DNA from 2 places in the Devosia lacusdianchii genome. Region 1 is predicted to be linked to the other one. Evidence: riboswitches for the same ligand, from Rfam matches in the RefSeq annotation. Region 1 holds a riboswitch; the other holds the start of a gene.

Region 1 (8,907 bases):
AGGAAATCAAAGTCTGCGTCGGCTATGAACTCGACGGATCACGGATTGATTATTTGCCTGCCTCAATGGGGGCACAAGCGCGGGTTAAGCCGATTTACGAGACGCTCGAAGGTTGGTCGGAAACCACCGCCGGGGCGCGCAGCTGGGCCGAGCTGCCCGCACAGGCAATCAAATATGTCCGCTATATCGAAGAGCTGATCGGGGCGCCCGTCGCCATGCTTTCAACCAGCCCGGAACGGCTCGATACCATCCTTGTCGTTGACCCATTCCAAGACTGAGTTTTTTTGTTACAACACGTCGCTGCAATCGTGAGTACCAAGTAACCAATGGCGGACTACAAAGAGCTGTTGCGCCGGGCCATCTCGGCGCTGCCGGAAAATAATGGAGCCGCACGCCGTGCGGTTTATGAGAAGGCGCGCTCTGCTCTTGTGGGTCAGCTGCGGGCCATCACGCCTCCATTGCCGGCGCGCGACATTACGCAGCATCGCTTGCAGCTTGAAGATTGCATCCGCCAGGTCGAGCAGGAGGCCAGCGAAGCCGTCATTACGCTTGGACGCGAAGCGGCCCTGGCGCCACGGTTCACGCCGGAGCCAACTCCCAAGCCGGTAACGGCCACGCCACCGCCGGCGCCCGTCGAGCCTGCCAAGGCAGCAGAGCCGATCAAGGTTGCCGAACCGGCGAAGGTTGAAGAGTCCGCGAAGGCAGCGGAGCCACCCAAGACCTCGATCGAAGACATTATCACCCAGGCTGCCAATGCCACGGGCGCTAGCGTTGCCGAGGTGCCTGAGCCCACCCCGCCGGCGGCCGCCGAGACCAAGCCGGAACCGCGTCCGGTTCCGCTGATCGTGGCGCGTGCCGAGGCGACGAAGTCCGGGCCGAGCTCGCCGGTGCCCTTGGCATCCAATGTGCGGCCGATCGATACCCCGCTCAAATCGCCAAGTTTCGAGCCGCGGCGCGATCCAATGCCGCTGGCAGCCAATTCGCCGTCAGAGCCGGTGCGGGTGCCATCCCGCATGGAACCCTCGATTGGCAACCAGGCAGCAGTCCGTCAGCAGGTTGCCGCCCCCATCGCCGTGGCGCATGCCGAGCCGGTCGAAGCCGCGCTTTCCAGCGTGCGCGAAGTCGAGCTTGAGGTCGTGCAGCCCGATGCCAGCGAGGCAGAAGGCGCTATCGAGCGGGCGATCGAAACCCTTGATCGCGAAGCACGCGGTGAAACGACTGCCGCCGCGCCGGACACGGCGCTGGCTGAAGCCGATCGCATGTTTGCCGCGCCGCGCAACACGACGCCGCCTCCGGCGGACGATAGTGGTTTTGCCGAGGCGACTGCCGCGCCGCGCTCAGGCGCTGGCGTTACGATTTTCCTCGTGGTCTTCGCCATTCTGCTGGCTGGTGTCGGTGGCGCCGGGTTCTGGGCGTGGCGCGAAGGCTATGTCGATCTCGACCAGATGTTTGGACAGGCGCAGCCGGCGGTGACAGAAACGGCCCAGGCGCCGGTAGCCACGCCAACGCCGACGCTCGACCCCGTGCAGCCCACGGAGACGACGACCGACGCGGCTTCGCAGCCGGGTAACACGGCCGCCACGACCACGGCTGAGCCGACCACCTCGCTCGAGGGCCTGCAGATCGAGGATCGCCTTGAGCCGACGCCCCAGGCCGTAGTGCCGACCGGCACCGAGTCCGCCTTGCCCGCGCTTGGCGGCGAAGAGGTAAAGGGCGAGGAACGCCTGCCCGGCGAGGATGCGAGCGTTGCCGCGGTCGACGATCTTGCAGCATCGGTGGATCCAGCCGTTCTGGCGGGTAGCCAGTCACTGCTGCTAGAGGCGAGCCAGGATGGCCGCACGGGCGCGGTGCCCTTCTCGGGCACAGTGGATTGGAGCGAGGGGGTTGACGAACTCGGCCTGCCGACCCTGGTCGGGCATGCCAACATTCCGGCGCGCAATCTGGGCGTCAACATCATCATTCGCAAGAATTCCGATCCGAGCCTACCGGCGAGCCACCTGATGGAAGTGGATTTCCAGGTCAACGACACCTTCATCGGCGGCACCATTGCCAACCTGCCGGGTGTTCTGCTCAAGGATGAGGAATTGGTGCCGGGTACGCCGTTGGTGGGTGCTTCGGCGCGTGTCGTGGGTAATTCGTTCCTGTTCGCGCTCAGCGCTTCGGCCGACGACGCCACGACCAATAGCGAGCTGCTCGAAAACCGGAAGTGGATGGATCTGGCCGTGGTTTATGGCACCGGCCGCAACGCCATCATCACGCTCGAGAAAGACGATACGGCGCAGGCGCTGTTCGCCAAGGTCTTCGGCACCTGGGCGGAGTAGGTCGGTTCAACCGGCCTGCAGCCGACCCTGCTCCAGATGATAGCGCCGGCTCGCCAGCGCCTCCACGTCATCGCCATGGTGGCTGACCAGAATCGTGTGCCAGTTGTGGCGCGTGGTGAGCGCGCGGACGAGATCGCGAATGGTCACGCGCGTCTCGTCGTCCAGGGCGGAGAAGGGCTCATCGAGCAGCAGAATAGCGCGGTTGCGCAGCAGCGTGCGCGCCAGGGCGACGCGCTGCTTCTGGCCGCCGGACAGCGTCGAGGCGGACTGGCGCTCGATGCCTTCAAGCCCGACCTCGGTCAGCGCTGCACTGATCTTCTCCGCGACGATCTGCCGATCGAGACCTGTCGGTAGACCCAGGGCAATATTCCTGGCGGCCGTCAGGTGCTCGAAGAGGCTCTCCGACTGCAGCAGCAACGACACCGGCCGGCGCTCGGGCGGGAGGGGCAGAAGGTCGGTGCCGTCGAGATCGATGGCCCCGGAGCCGGGAGTCAAAAAACCCGCGACCAGATCGAGCAGGGTGGATTTGCCGGAGCCGCTGGCGCCGGAAATGGCGGTGATTTCGCCCGGCGCCGCGGTGAAACTGAAGACGTAGGGCGTGGTCTGGCCCGGATGGGCGAAGGTGAGCTCGTCAACGCGCAGCATTGGCGATCCTTTCGAATAGTCTGGGCAGACCGATGAAGGCCACGATCGTGCCGAGCAGGAGTATCGCGGCGATGGCGGCAGCATCGTTGCCGCGATAGGCGCCCAGCGCGCGGAACATCATCAGCGGCAGGGTCTGGAAATCCTGCGTCCCGAACAGGGCGATAACGCCGAGGTCGCCGAGCGAGAAGCAGAAGGCCAGCGCCAGCATGACGCCGATATCCTTGCCTAGCAGCGGGTATTCAATGGCAATGAACTGCCGCCAACCGGACAGGCCGAGCGAGCGGATGAGCTTGCCGCGGGTACGGGCAATGGCTTCGAGCGGCGGCCCGAGCGTGGCCATTGCGAAAGGCAGTGCCAGAAGGCTATTGCCGAGAATGACGACATAGGGCGCGGCGGTCGCTGGTGAAGCGCCGAGACTGCGGACCAGCAGGAAGAAGCCAAGCGACAGCACAACGGCCGGCACGGCCAGATAGGCGAAGGCCGGAATGCCGAGCAGGATGCGTAAAGCACCGCTGCCGGTGGCGCCGCGCCCTAGTGCCAAGAGGAGCGCAAGGGCAAGCGTCAGCAGAGCGGAGGCCGTGCCGATGACGAGGCTCGATAGCGCCGCCCACCAAAAGGCCGACCGCGCGAGCAGCGGAGCGATGCCAGTGGACAGGCCGTCGATCAGGACCGAGAGCAGGGGCAGGATGAAGCCGACGGTACAGAGGCCAAGGGTCAGCCACTGAAGACCACGGGTGATGGTACTGTCGCGCCAGCGCGAGACCGTGGAGGCGCCGAAGCTGGTGGGCACAGGCGTCAGCGCCGAAGCGGCGAGAATGATCAGCGAACAGACTGCAATCTGGGTCAATGCCAGCCGCACCGCGCCGGCAAGGTCGAAATCCTGCCGCACGGCAGCGAAGATGGCGACTTCCAGCGTCTGATTGGCCGGGCCGCCACCGAGCAGCAGCACGATGGGAAAGCTGGTGAAGGCGAGAAGGAAGATGATCGCTGCAAGACCGGGCAGGGTACCGCGCAGGGCAGGCCAGTCGATGATGGAGAAGCGCTGCCAGGCATTGAGCGCCAGTGACTGGCCGGTTTTGAGCCGGTTTGCTGGGATGGCGTCCAGCCGCGCCAGCATGATGCGGGCGGCAAAAGCGCCGTCGAGGATGACGTGGGCGAAGAGGATACCCGAGAGGCCGAAGGCCGGGTTGCCCAGCGGAAAGCCGAACAGGGCTTCGCTGGCCTGATTGAGCCAACCGTTGCGACCCCAGATCGAGAGCAGGCCGAAGGCGACGACCATGCCCGGCGTGACAATGGCTGAGGCGAAGAGGCCGACGAGCAGATCGCGGCCGGGGAAACGCAGGCGGTTGAGGGCCCAGGCCAGGGCCATGCCGACCGCGAGCGAGAGGATGGTCGTGAGGCCTGCCTGGATGGACGTCATGCGTAGCAGATGGGCGATGTCGATGCGCGAGGCGCTGCCCTCGGCGCTGGTCGCGGCCGCGAAGATGGCCCAGAGGACGAGGGCGATCAGCGTGGCAATGGCGAGGGCCAGCGTGGTGGCGGCAGCGATGCGCAGGGGGCGGTGGGGCAGAGTCAGCTGCGTCATCGCAGACCCCCACCCTTGATCCCTCCCCACAAGGGGGAGGGAGACGACTGCAAGTCTTGATGGCAGACATTAGCCGCAAACTTGAGACGGGCTTCCCTCCCCCGCGTGGGGAGGCAATGAGGGTGGGGGTATAGCGGGCGTGAAGCGTCGTGCGGGGAAGGCCCCCTCACCCGACCGAAGACGGTCGACCTCTCCCCCAAAGGGAGAGGTGATCCGGTACCTGCCCCGCCGCTCATGCGCATTGGTGCCTACTGCACTGCGGCCAGCATTTCGTCGATCCAGGCCTGGCTGTTGGCCTCGATCTCCGCGTCGGTCAGCGTCAAGGTCTTGGCCGGCTGCGGCAGGGCAGCGAAGGCGGGGTTGAGGTCGGCGCCCAGGTCGATGACCGGGAACATCCAATTGGTGGTGGGGATCACCTTCTGCGCGTCGGCGGAGGTCAGGTAGTCGAGGAACTGGAAGGCCAGTTCCTGGTGCTTGGACGACTTGAGCACGCCGGCCACTTCGGTCTGGGCCAGGTGGCCTTCCTCGAACAAGGCGGCTTTGATGGTCGTGTCGTCTTCCTCGACGATGTGGTAGGCGGGCGAGGTGGTATAGGAGAGCGCCATATCGGCTTCGCCCTCGAGGAAGAGGTTGTAGCTCTCGCTCCATTCACGCGTTACCGTGAGAATATGCGGCTTAAGGCCGGCCCAGATTTCGGGGGCGCGATCGCCATAGGCTGCCGCGATCCACAGCACGAGGCCGAGGCCGGGCGTGGCCGAGCGCGGGTCCTGGACGACGATCTTGAAATCGTCCGGCATGGCGATCAGCTCTTCGAACGACTTTGGCGGGTTGGCCACCGCGTCGGTGTCGTAGACGAAGGCGAAGTGGGCATAGTCGAACGGTACGAAGGCCTTGTCGGTCCAGCCGGTGGGCAGCGTCAGGTTGTCGAAGTAGAAATTGTGCTCGGCGAAGAGACCGGTAGCGCGCGCTTCGCCAGCAATAGCGGTATCGAGCCCGACGATCAGGTCGGCTTCGGTCGTGTCGCCTTCAAGCTGAACGCGGCGCAGCGTGCCGATGGAGCTGTCGGCGGCGATGAATTCGACTTTGCAACCACCGCAAATGGCCTCGAAGCCTGCCTTGAGGCTGGGACCCGGGCCCCATTCCGCAGCGAAGCCGTCATAGGTATAGACCTTGAGGGTCGGTGCCTCCTGGGCGAGGGCGGGAGTAGCAATCAGTCCTGAAAGGACCGCAAGCGCCAGACGGGTGAATTTGACCATGGGTCATTCCCTTCAATGGTGTCACGGCCATGAATGAAGGGATCAGGTGTCAATGGAGAGAGCGCCGAGACGCCCTTGCCATCTCGAACTTCCTCCGCCAGCATGACCTGGTTCAGGTTCAATGGGTAATTCTCAGCTCCGCAAACCAGCGGAACACCCCAGCGAGACGCCCAACACTTAATGAGAGCTTTGTGACAGTGCAAGAGACTTCCGTGACCCCGGCGGATGCGACGATCATCGCGTTTGACGGCCCCATGGCAATCGTTGGCGGCGGCAGCGTCGACCCGGCTTTGCTGGTGGAATTGGCCCATCGCGGCGTGGCCCTGGTAGGCGCTGACGGGGGCGGTGACGCGATTGGCGAAGCGGGGCTGCTGCCCGCAGCCATCATTGGCGATCTCGACTCGCTGGAGGACAGGGCGGGTTGGGAAAGCCGCACGCGCGTCCTACACATTCCCGAGCAGGAAACCACCGACTTCCAGAAGGCGCTCTATTCGACGTCGGCTCCGCTGACGCTGGCGCTGGGTATGACCGGCAAACGGCTTGACCACACACTGTCGGCGCTGAACGCGATGCTGAAATTTGCGCCCGAGCGGCATCTGCTGCTGGTGGACGAGGTCGACGTCGCGCTGGCGGTGGTCGGGCCGTTCAGCTTCAACGCCGGCAATGGCGAGCGGGTGTCGGTCTATCCACTGGCGGAGGTGAGCTTCGCGCATTCCGAGCAATTGCTGTACCCGCTCGATGGGCTGACACTGGCGCCTGGCGGCCGGCTTGGAACCTCCAATGAAGGGCTTGGCGGATTGGTGGAGATCGTGCCGAATGACAATGCCCCGTGGCTGTTGATCCTGGGCAAGGAGCGGCTGTGGGATTTGATTGAGGCGTGCATAGGCGCCGCTTGAATGCGGTTGTCATGAACGACGCATGCCAAGGTGGCAGCGGGTGGACCCCGAGGCGGCTACCGCCTCGTGTATGAATTTGTATGAGACGTTAGTCGCCTCGGGGCTGCCGGTTTTTGGGACAGTACTCGGGGATCGCGGACTGCGGACGCTCGCCGCAGCCGGCCAGTACTCGAACCTGCACGCGCAGCGACGCACGGCCCGGCACCACCCCGGCCGCAGTTCGCTGCAGCGCCACCCGTCGTTCCGGGATGATGGGGAGAGGATGGCACAGGTTTTGGGGATGGGGATAAGCGGGAGAGTTTGGGGGTACCCCTCCATCCTCGATTGTCCCCTTATCCTCGGTCGTCACCCTCGGGTGACCCGAGGGGACTATACTGACCGGGCGGCCCAACAAGTGTAGAGCCCTCGGGTCAAGCCCGAGGGTGACGGGCGGTGGGTGACGGGCGGTGGGTGTAATGGCGGGTTGGCGGTGGCTTTCGTACGCTGGATGTCGCGGACCGCCACGGATCGGGATCCCGGCCTGCGCCGGGATGACATCGGAGGTGGGGCTGCAGGGGATGACCACAAAAAAGGCGGGCACAGGGCCCGCCTTCATATTCGATTGGATCAACCGATCAGGCCGCGCTGGCGGCTTCGCGGACGGCGTCCTGGACCTTTTCGAAGGCGCGGACTTCGATCTGCCGGATGCGCTCGCGGCTGACGTCGTATTGCTGGGCCAGCTCTTCGAGCGTGGCGGGATTTTCCTGCAGGCGGCGGGCGTGGAAGATGGCCTTTTCGCGCTCGTTGAGCACGGTCATGGCATTGTTCAGCAGACCCATGCGCTCGGAATATTCCTCGCTTTCGCCCAAAGCCGTTTCCTGGCTCGGGGTGTCGTCGACCAGCCAATCCTGCCACTCGGAGGTGCCTTCGTCGGCTCGCATGGGCGAGTTGAGCGAAGCATCGCCGGAAAGGCGCGCATTCATCGACACCACGTCGTCTTCAGTGACGTTGAGCGTGGTGGCGATCTGCTTGATCTGATCGGGATGCAGCGAGCCGTCGTCCAGGGCAGCGATCTGGCCCTTCACCTTGCGCAGGTTGAAGAACAGACGCTTCTGGGCGGCGGTGGTGCCGATCTTGACCAGCGACCACGAGCGCAGGACGTATTCCTGGATCGCAGCGCGAATCCACCACATGGCATAGGTCGCCAGGCGGAAGCCTTTATCGGGCTCGAAGCGCTTGACGGCATGCATGAGGCCTACATTGCCTTCCGAGATCACTTCGGAAATCGGCAGGCCGTAGCCGCGATAACCCATGGCGATCTTGGCGACGAGGCGCAGGTGACTGGTAATGAGCTTTTGAGCCGCGCCCGGATCGGCGTGCTCCTTGTAGCGCTTGGCCAGCATGAACTCTTCATCCGGTTCCAACATGGGGAACTTGCGGATTTCCTGAAGATAGCGGCTCAGGCCGCCTTCTGCTGACAGCACTGGAAGATTAGTCTGGGCCATGGACGCACCCCTTTCTGGTTCCCCCACATTCCGCGGGCGGAGCGACAAGTCCGCGATGCCCATGACGGCTCATCGGCAGACTACGATGGATATATAGGCGGCAATCTGGCGAATGTAAGGGTGGCGAATCCTTACAAATGCGAAATGTTTAGGACCGTTGCCTAGCGGGCAAAAGCCTTGTCAAAATCTTCCAACACTTCCTCCAATGCCTCCAAGTCGGGTGGCAACGGAGCTTCGAAGAACATCTCCTCGCCCGTTACCGGATGCTCAAAGCCAAGTTCGGCGGCGTGGAGAGCCTGGCGGCCGAGGGCCTGGATGGGCGCCACGACTTCGGGCGGCAGCTTGTTGATCTTGGTCGCGTAACCGGAAGCATAAACGCTGTCGGCGACCAAGGGATGCCCGATATGGGCCATATGCACGCGGATTTGATGGGTGCGGCCGGTTTCGAGCTGGCACTGGATGCGGGTGATGTCCCAACCGGCATCGCCGAAACGCGCTTCGACGATATAGTGGGTGATGGCCTCGCGCCCATCCTTACGCACGGTCTGCTTCAGGCGATTGTTCTGGTCGCGGCCGAGCGGGGCGTTGACCGTGCCCTTGGCCGTCTCGGTCGAACCCCAGACGAAGGCGGTGTAGGCGCGATGCAGCGGACCGGTGCGGCCGTGATCGGCGAACTGGGCGGATAAGTGCCGGTGGGCGGTCTCGGTCTTGGCGGCGACC
Region 2 (8,907 bases), 370 kb from region 1:
CGCGACCTACGTCTCGACGACGCTGTCCGGTTACACCGAATATACTGAGCCCAAGCCCGAAACGCCCGATCTGGACTTGATCCGCAACCTGGCCGCCCACATCCCAGTGCCTGTTATCGCCGAGGGTCGCTTCAACACACCCGAACTGGCCCGGGCCGCGATCGACGCAGGCGCCTATGCCGTGGTGGTGGGGACGATGATCACCAACCCGCGTGAGATTACGCGGGGGTTTGCGCGGGCCGTGGCGGGATGATCGAGACAAGCGCCTTCTTCGCTCCCATCGGGCGGGGTAAGAAATGAGTACCTTCCTCGGCATAGACACCGGCGGGACGGCGTCGCGCTGGGTGATTGTTGATGACACCGGCATCGTAATCGATCGCGGATCGGCGGCGGGCGCCACCGGGCACCTGTTCAACCCCGTCGAGCGCGAACGGCTGACCGCCACGCTGGCCGGCATTGCCGACCGCGCACGCCAGCATGCGCCCATCGCCGCATGCCTGGGCATTACCGGCCTGGGCGAGGCTGTGCATGCCGAAGCGCGCAACCTGGTCGGCGCGCTGTTTGCCATCGAGCCGGCCATGGTGTTGCTGGGCGACGACATGGACCTGGCCTTCCGCGCCACCTTCGCGCCCGGCACGGGGCATCTCGTATCGGCCGGCACCGGCTCAATCGGTCTGCATCTGCGTGCCGACGGCAGCCTGATCCGCGTCGGTGGCCGGGGATTGCTGATCGATGACGGCGGCTCGGGCACCTGGATTGCGCTCACCGCCCTCGATCAACTCTATCGCCGCATCGACGAAACTGGCGGCCCGGCCGAGGCCGAGCGGCTCGCCGCCGAGCTTTTCGCGGAAGTGGGCGGCACCGGCTGGAGCGAAACCCGCAGCTTCGTCTATGGCAGCGATCGTGGCCGCATCGGCACGCTGGCCCCCGCCGTGGCGCGCGCCGCAACCGCCGGCGACCCGCTCGCCACCGACATTATCAGGCGCGCCGCCGCGGAATTGGCGCGGCTGGCCAAGGCGCTGATCGCGCGCGTCGGCCCGCTGCCTATCGCCTTTATCGGCGGCATCGTCACGCTGCATCCAGCGATCAAATCAGGCATAGAAGCCGAATTGCCGGGCGCCGTTGTCAGCTTTCCCCAGATCGACGCCGCCGCCCACGCTGCCCAATGGGCACGGCAAAACTATCAGACCGAGGCCAGACCATGAGCACCACCGAATCCGCCTCCTCGCGCTATGCCACGCTGGAGGACTGGTCGAGCACCGACCTGGTCGCCGCCATCGTCGAGGGTCAGTTCGCCGCCATTGCCGCAGTGCAAGCGGCCAGTGCGCCCATTGCCACGGCCATCGACCAGGGTAGCGAACGACTGGCCCGGGGTGGAAGGCTGATCTATCTCGGCGCCGGCACGTCTGGCCGTATTTCGGGTCAGGACGCTGCCGAGTTGCCGCCCACCTTCAACTGGCCTTATGAGCGCGCCATCAACCTGATGGCCGGCGGCCAGGGCGCCATCTTCCGAGCCGTCGAAGGCGCCGAGGATCGTGAAGAACTGGCCATCGCCGCGCTCGACGAAGTCGATGTCGGCCCCGACGACGTGGTCATCGGCCTCGCCGCCAGCGGTCGCACGCCCTATGCCATTGCCGGGCTGATCCATGCCCGCAGCAAGGGGGCGCTGACCATCGGCATCTACAACAATCGCGGCGGCCGCATCGGCGAGGTCTGCGACATACCCATCCTGATCGAAACCGGCATCGAGGTACTGTCCGGCTCGACCCGCATGAAGGCCGGCACGGCGCAGAAGGCAGCGCTCAACGCTATTTCCACCGGCGTCATGATCAAGCTGGGTTTCGTCTATCGCGGCCTGATGGTCGAGATGCGCCCCACCAATGTCAAACTGCGCGACCGGGCGGCAAAGATGATCGCGACACTCACCGGCACCGACTATGACACCGCGCTGGCAACGCTCGACGCCGCCGATGGCAGCATCAAGCTGGCGACGGTGATGCTCAGCCAATCCGCTGATCGCCGCGCGGCCGAACAGATGCTGGATGCCGCCAGCGGCAATTTGCGCCGGGCCATCGGACCGTAGCACCAAAATCAACCGCTTGCGGCGCAGCGCGCGCTGTGATTGATTGCGCCCATCCACAGGGGTGCTCCGTATAGCCGGGGCTGAGACGCGGACGCCAAGCCCGTAAACCCTATTAGCTGATCTGGGTAATACCAGCGGAGCGAGGCGGGGCTATGTATTCTGGCGCACAGATTTCTCTCTACCCTATGGCCGACGATTTTGTCGGTGTCATTCTCGGGGCCCTGAGCGCCCTCGATCCCTATCGTGACCGCCTGCAGGTCCAGACTGACGACATCTCGACCTTGCTGGTCGGTGCACCCGAAGTGCTGTTTCCGGCCATGCGCGACCTGTTCGTCGCGGCGGCGAAAAGCGGTACGCATTGCGTACTGCATGCCACCATTTCGCGCGGCTGCCCCGGCGAGCCAGACGACGCGGTTTGCTACACCACCGAATATGGCGGCCCCGTTCTGCCACTCGATCAGCGCAAGCAACTGGCGCTGCAGGCCGTGGCGGGCGCGCCGGTGACCGATATGTCCAGCGCCGCGCAATTCTCGCTCTATGTGATGGATACCGACGACCACATGGACGAAATCTACGGCTGCATCGACTTTCTCAAGCAGTCCGGCACCTTCGATCGCGCCAAGAATTTCTGCACCAAGCTGGGTGGCGATGCCGGCGCGGTTTTCGCCACGGTGCAGGCCGCCCTCTGCCGGTTTGGACCGCCTGAAGGCCATGTGACAATCGACCTGACGGTCTCTGCGAACAGCCCCTCGCTGCGCTGAGCGGCGCGTCCGCATTCGCCCCGACCAAGGTCAGCCATGTCCAAGCTATCGTCGCTCCCGCGCGCCCTCGCGTCCATTTTTGCCAGAACCGCCCCGGCTTTTCTGTCGGTCGGCGCCGTGCTGCTGGCCTGGGAGATCTATGCCAACACATCAGGCATCTCCCCCACCACCCTGCCCGCCCCCTCGCGCGTGCTGGCCCAGACCATCCAGCATAGCGACGCCCTATTCCAGAACACGCTGCCGACGCTGACCGCGACACTGTTGGGCTTCGGCTGCTCGCTGCTCGCTGCCTTTGTACTGTCGGTGCTGATCGATTTCTGGCAACCGCTGCGCCGGGCGCTGTTCCCCGTCTTCATCATCAGCCAGACCCTGCCACTGGTCGCCATCGCACCGCTGGTAGTGCTGTGGTTCGGCTTTGGCCTCCTGCCCAAGATCATGCTGGTGGCGCTGGTCACCTTCTTTCCCATGCTCGTGGCCTTGGTACAGGGCTATGAGGCGACCGATGACGATATCGAGGCGCTGTTGGCCTCGATGGGCGCTTCGCGGCTGCGTATCTTCCGCCTGGCACGTCTGCCGTCCGCGCTGCCCTATTTCTTCGCCGGGCTGAGGATTTCCATCACCTATGCAGTGGTGGGCGCGATTTTCGCCGAGTATGCCGGCGCGGCCAAGGGCCTGGGCATCTACATCCTCAACGCCAAGAACAATTTCCGGCCCGATCTCGTGCTGGCCGCCGTGCTGGTCAGCGCTTGCCTGACGCTGGTGCTGTTTGGCAGCACCGTGCTCATCCAGCGCCTCGTCACACCATGGACGCGGCTCGAGGAGCGCCGCAAGCCATGACCCCGCCCCGCCTCGACCTGCTCCATCTCCGCAAGAGCTTCGGCGACGCCGACGTGCTCGCCGACATTTCGCTGCATGTTCAGCCGGGTGAATTCGTGTCGATCCTCGGTCCATCCGGCGCTGGCAAATCGACGCTGTTCCGGCTGCTGACGGGCGGGCTGACGCCCAGTGGCGGCGATATCGTCTTCGACGGCGCGCCGCTGTCCCGGACGAGCCGCCCCTTCGCCTTCATGCCGCAGCACGACGCGCTCATGCCCTGGCGCAGCATCATCGACAATACCGCCTTGGGCCTCGAGGTGCAGGGGCTGTCGCGGAAGGCGGCGCGCCAAGCCGTCGCGCCACTCTTCGCCGAATTCGGCCTCGACGGTTTCGAGCACCACTACCCGGCCCAACTCTCCGGTGGCATGCGCCAGCGTGCGGCGCTGCTGCGCACCGTGGTGCAGGATCGGCCCATGCTGCTGCTCGACGAACCCTTCGGCGCCCTCGACGCGCTGACCCGCACCGGCATGCAGCATTGGCTCGAAACCATGTGGCAACACCACAACTGGACGGCGTTGCTCATCACCCACGATGTGCGCGAGGCCGTGTTTCTGTCCGACCGTATCTATGTGCTGACCCACCGCCCGGCCCGCATCCTGCGCGAAATCGTCGTGCCCCTGCCCCGCCCGCGCCGCGACCTGGCCGCCTCCGAGGCCAGCGCCATCGAGGCCGACATCCTCAAGACCCTGCTCAAACCTGCCCACTGAAGGACCAGCCATGCCCAATCGCCGCCAGATCATCATTTCCGCGATCGCCAGCCTGTTGCTCGGGGGTCCAGCCGCCGCGCAATCGACGCCGGTCACCGTCGCTCTCGACTGGACGCCCAATACCAATCACATCGGTCTCTATGTCGCCGAGGCCAAGGGCTTCTATGCCGACGCCGGGCTCGACGTTGAAATCCTGCCCTATAGCGACACGTCAGCCGGGACGCTGATTGCCAATGGCGTGGCCGATTTCGGCATTGTCGGCACCATCAGCCTCTACGCCAAGCGCAGCGCCGGCGCCGATCTCGTCGCGGCTTACGCCGTGGTGCAGACAGAAACCGGCAGATTGGTGTTCAACGACGAGCGCACCGATATCCAGCGCCCCAAGGACCTCGACGGCCTGACCTATGGCGGCTTCGGCAGCGAGTGGGAAAATGCGCTGATCGCCAGCATGATCCGTTTCGACGGCGGCGAGGGCAATTTCGAGACCGTCACCCTGGGCACCTCGGCCTATGAGGCCCTCGCCAATGGCGCTGTCGACTTCACCCTCGAAGTCTATACCTGGGAGGGCGTCAAGGCCGAGCTGGATGGCGATCCGCAACGCGCCTTCCGCTACGCCGATTTCGGCGTGCCCGACCAGCACACGACCTTCATCGGCTCGAGCCAGGCCTATCTCGATGCCAATACCGATACCGCCGCCGCCTTCATCGCGACGACCAAAGCCGGCTATGCCTATACCATCGAGCATCCCGAGGAAGCCGCGGACATCATCATCGCCGCCAATCGGGACGCCCTGACCGACCGCGCCTTCATCCTGGCGTCACTGAAGACCCTGATCGACGGCCACTACCTGGCAACGGCCGACGGCGTCATCGGCACCATCGACAGCGCCAAGATGGAAGCTCTCGGCGACTACATGCTCAGCGCCGGCATCCTCAAGGACGTCAACGGCAACGTGCTCACCACCCGCCCGGATTTCTCGGCCTACTACACCAATGCCTTTGTGACCCAGGGGCAATAGCGGCAGCACCGAGCCACATTGCCGCCGACATCGCGCGGCCTCTGGTGAGCGACGAGTTCGCCTGAGGCCAATAGCGTGAAACCTGCCAAGCTGCATCCCCGGCAAAAGAACATTATCCGCAGGTCAGCCGAGTGGCTGGCCTATCCCGACCGCCCCGGCAAACTGCAGGGTGACCTGGACTACCTCGCCGGAAAGCTGGCCGAGGCGGCGCCGGCGGGCAAGATCGGCACCGCGCTGATGTTCCTGGCCAACCATTACAGCATCGCCGCCTGTGACGCCTTCGGACGCGGTGATGCCACCGATCTGGCCACCTTCATCGGCTGGACCATTGATCTCAATGCCCTGCTGGTCCGACTTCAGGGCGCCTATGTCGTGACCAATCCGGACGAGGACACCAATACGCCGCAAGAGTTCTGGTGCGGCCTGCACGCTGCCGGCCCGCTGCTGTTATCGGACTGGCATGGGGCTCGCGTCTGTGCCGAATTCTATGTCGCCATGGCCGAGAAGGACCATCGCCTGCGCCATGCCGATCGCCGGCTGCTTCGGCATGGTACGGTCGACCCATTCCTGATCCGGCTGTTCGCCGAAAGCTTCGGGATTGAAACGTCCTTCCAACCGACGCAGCCGCTCATACCTCAATACGAGGACCTGCTGCGGACCTGGCGACGCGAGGACATGGGCGCGTTTCAGCTGGCAATGCAGGCTGCGGCCGAGTTTCACGTCACCCGCAGCAAGTTCGGTACCGACCGGACCTCCTACGAGTTCGAACACTATTTCGACCAGGTATTTCCTGTAGAACTGCTGGCGGTTCAGGCGCTGCGGCGTCGCGACGGCCTGCCCGACTGGCAGACCGGACACCCGCTGGTCGATACAACCTGGCCGGTCATCCGCGACCTGCCGCTGGCCCAGCGCCACCCTCTGGCGGTCGCCGCTGAGCAGCAGTTCCTCCCGCAACCGAACTTTCGCTGACCGCAAAAGGAAAGGCCCAGCGAACTCGTTGAGTTCACTGGGCCTTTTTGGTTGCGGGAGCAGGATTTGAACCTGCGACCTTCAGGTTATGAGCCTGACGAGCTACCGGGCTGCTCCATCCCGCGTCAAAGTCGATAACAATGCCGGTTGGGCGCGTCATCTGTGCGACCGTGGTCGCGACGTGAGGCGTATATAGGGGCTCAGGACGGATAGCTCAACCCCAAAACGGCGTCGCGTGACGCTTTTTTGACGGTCTGATTTTCTGCGCCCAACGCCTACCAATTCCGCTCCCATCGGCTAGTGTGGCACCACCCTCCGTCACGATCGGGACTTTCCTCCATGAAATTGAAGCCGCTTGGCCGCACCGACCTGCGGGTCACCGAGATTTGCCTGGGCACCATGACCTGGGGCAGCCAGAATACCGAGGCCGAAGGCCATGCCCAGATGGACATGGCGCTCGACGCCGGTGTCAATTTCATGGATACGGCCGAGCTCTATGCGGTGCCCGGCAGCCCCCAGACCTCGGGCCGCACTGAGGAAATCATTGGGAGTTGGCTGCAGCGGACCGGCAAGCGCGACCAGTGGATCATCGCGAGCAAGATCGGCGGTGGCGGCAGCTCATTCCTGCGCGAGGGGCGTCGCGCCGACGGCGCCTCGATCCGCATCGCCTTTGAGCAGAGCCTCCAGCGGCTCAAGACCGACTATCTCGATCTCTACCAGATCCATTGGGCCAGCCGCGGCAGCTACAATTTCGACGGCGCCTGGACCTATGCGCCGCATGAGCAGGATACGGCCGACGTTCTCGACAATATCGAGGACATGCTGGAAACGCTTGGCGCCCTAATCAAGGAAGGCAAGCTGCGCCATGCCGGCGTTTCCAACGAGACCACCTGGGGCATCAGCCAATGGCTGCGCATTGCCGAAGCCAAGGGCCTGCCACGGCTGGTTTCGGTGCAGAACGAGTACAACCTGCTGCGCCGGCATTTCGATCTCGACCTTGCCGAACTCAGCCACCACGAGAATGTGGGCCTCCTCGCCTATTCGCCGCTGGCCGCCGGCCTGCTCACCGGCAAATATTTCGACGGCCAGGTGCCCAAGGGTAGCCGCGCCGACTACCAGAAGAGTTTTTGGCGCCTCAACGAATATTCCGAAACCGCCGCCAAGGCTTATTACGCCCTGGCCACCCGCCACGGCCTTGATCCGGCGCAGATGGCCATAGCCTTCGCGCTGACCAGGCCCTTCGTCACCTCGGTGATTGTCGGCGCCACCAGCACGGCCCAGCTCGCCAATTCGCTGGGTGCGTTGCAGGTGACGCTAGCGCCGGAACTGTTGGCCGAGATCGACGCCATCCACCGCCGCTATCCCCGTACCCTTGGATAGCGGAGCGCGACCCGTCGCCTTTTGCAGCCGCCGCGCTATAAAGGGCGAACACGATTTGCGGGGCTGCACCTTGTCGATGACGCTCATCTCCACGCTGTTCCCGCTGATCTGTTACTTCGCCTACAACATCATCGTGCCGCAGGTGGAAAAGCTGCGGCCGTCGCTATCGACGATCATGAACATGCAGCGCCGCCGCTGGGTGGCCAATGCGACGCTGCGGGAATCGCCGTTCGACGCGATCCTCTCGGGCAACATCATGGGCTCTGTGAGCTTCCTCGCCTCCACCGCCGTGCTGCTGATCCTGGCGATCTTCGCCGTATTTGGCCAGCTTTCCTCGCTGATGGAAGCGCTCGATTCCCTGTCGATCGGCCGGGTCTACACCACGCTCGACGTGCAATTGCACCTGGTTGTGATGCTGACCATGTTCGTGCTGGCCTTCTTCGCCTTCACGCTGTCGTTGCGCCAGTTCAATCACTTCTGCATCATGCTGGGCGCCATCGACCATTCTACCCCGACCAGCGAGGAAGAAATCGAGGCCATTACCCGCATGAATGCGCTCGGCGCCCGCAACTTCAACAGCGGTATCCGCGCCTACTATTTCTCGGTCGCGACCGTGGCCTGGTTCGTGTCCGAATGGCTGCCCATCGTGGCCTGTATCGCCACCATCCTCATCCTGGCCCATCGCGAGTTCTTCTCGTCCTCGCACCGCACCGCCGCATCGGCCGCGGTGATCGCCGCGCGCCGCCAGCAGGGCAAGGCCGAATAGGCTATTTCGTCTTGGTCTTGCCGCCACCCGGCACGGCCGCGGGCTCAGCATCGGCTTCGGTCAGCCGCGCCAGATTGTCGGCCGCCAGCTCGTAGCCCTGATCGGCCGACCGCTGGTAATAGTCGATCGCCGCTTGCCGGTCCGCCTCGACGCCCAGGCCGTTCTCATAGATATGGCCCAGATTGTTGAGCGCGATCGGCTGGCCGTCATCGGCAGCCAATTGCGTCCATTTGAGCGCCTGCGCGTAGTCGACCTTGGTGCCCAGGCCATCGAGATAGAGCAAGCCCAGGTTGACCGCTGCCCGCATCTCGCCACCTTCGGCGGCTTCGCGGTAAAGTTCCAGCGCG

What was found. Region 1 has a riboswitch for thiamine pyrophosphate ahead of thiB (thiamine ABC transporter substrate binding subunit). Riboswitches for the same ligand answer to the same signal wherever they lie in the genome.
Region 2: another riboswitch for thiamine pyrophosphate. It lies ahead of MF606_RS18130 (Ykof family thiamine-binding protein); the one in region 1 lies ahead of thiB (thiamine ABC transporter substrate binding subunit).

What each region holds. Positions count from the first base shown of each region.
Region 1 is NZ_CP092483.1:3,312,155-3,321,061, reverse strand. Features, by position in the region: gene MF606_RS16365 (adenylosuccinate synthase) at 1-278, shown strand, start outside; gene MF606_RS16360 (hypothetical protein) at 327-2,321, shown strand; gene MF606_RS16355 (ATP-binding cassette domain-containing protein) at 2,328-2,966, opposite strand; gene MF606_RS16350 (ABC transporter permease family protein) at 2,953-4,551, opposite strand; gene thiB (thiamine ABC transporter substrate binding subunit) at 4,800-5,807, opposite strand; TPP riboswitch at 5,880-5,978, opposite strand; gene MF606_RS16340 (thiamine diphosphokinase) at 6,020-6,703, shown strand; gene rpoH (RNA polymerase sigma factor RpoH) at 7,318-8,187, opposite strand; gene MF606_RS16330 (RluA family pseudouridine synthase) at 8,349-8,907, opposite strand, start outside.
Region 2 is NZ_CP092483.1:3,679,555-3,688,461, forward strand. Features, by position in the region: gene MF606_RS18115 (N-acetylmannosamine-6-phosphate 2-epimerase) at 1-253, shown strand, start outside; gene MF606_RS18120 (N-acetylglucosamine kinase) at 297-1,205, shown strand; gene MF606_RS18125 (N-acetylmuramic acid 6-phosphate etherase) at 1,202-2,083, shown strand; TPP riboswitch at 2,131-2,244, shown strand; gene MF606_RS18130 (Ykof family thiamine-binding protein) at 2,236-2,844, shown strand; gene MF606_RS18135 (ABC transporter permease) at 2,881-3,681, shown strand; gene MF606_RS18140 (ABC transporter ATP-binding protein) at 3,678-4,427, shown strand; gene MF606_RS18145 (ABC transporter substrate-binding protein) at 4,438-5,445, shown strand; gene MF606_RS18150 (hypothetical protein) at 5,521-6,414, shown strand; tRNA gene MF606_RS18155 (tRNA-Met) at 6,463-6,539, opposite strand; gene MF606_RS18160 (aldo/keto reductase) at 6,754-7,794, shown strand; gene MF606_RS18165 (DUF599 domain-containing protein) at 7,871-8,560, shown strand; gene MF606_RS18170 (SEL1-like repeat protein) at 8,562-8,907, opposite strand, start outside.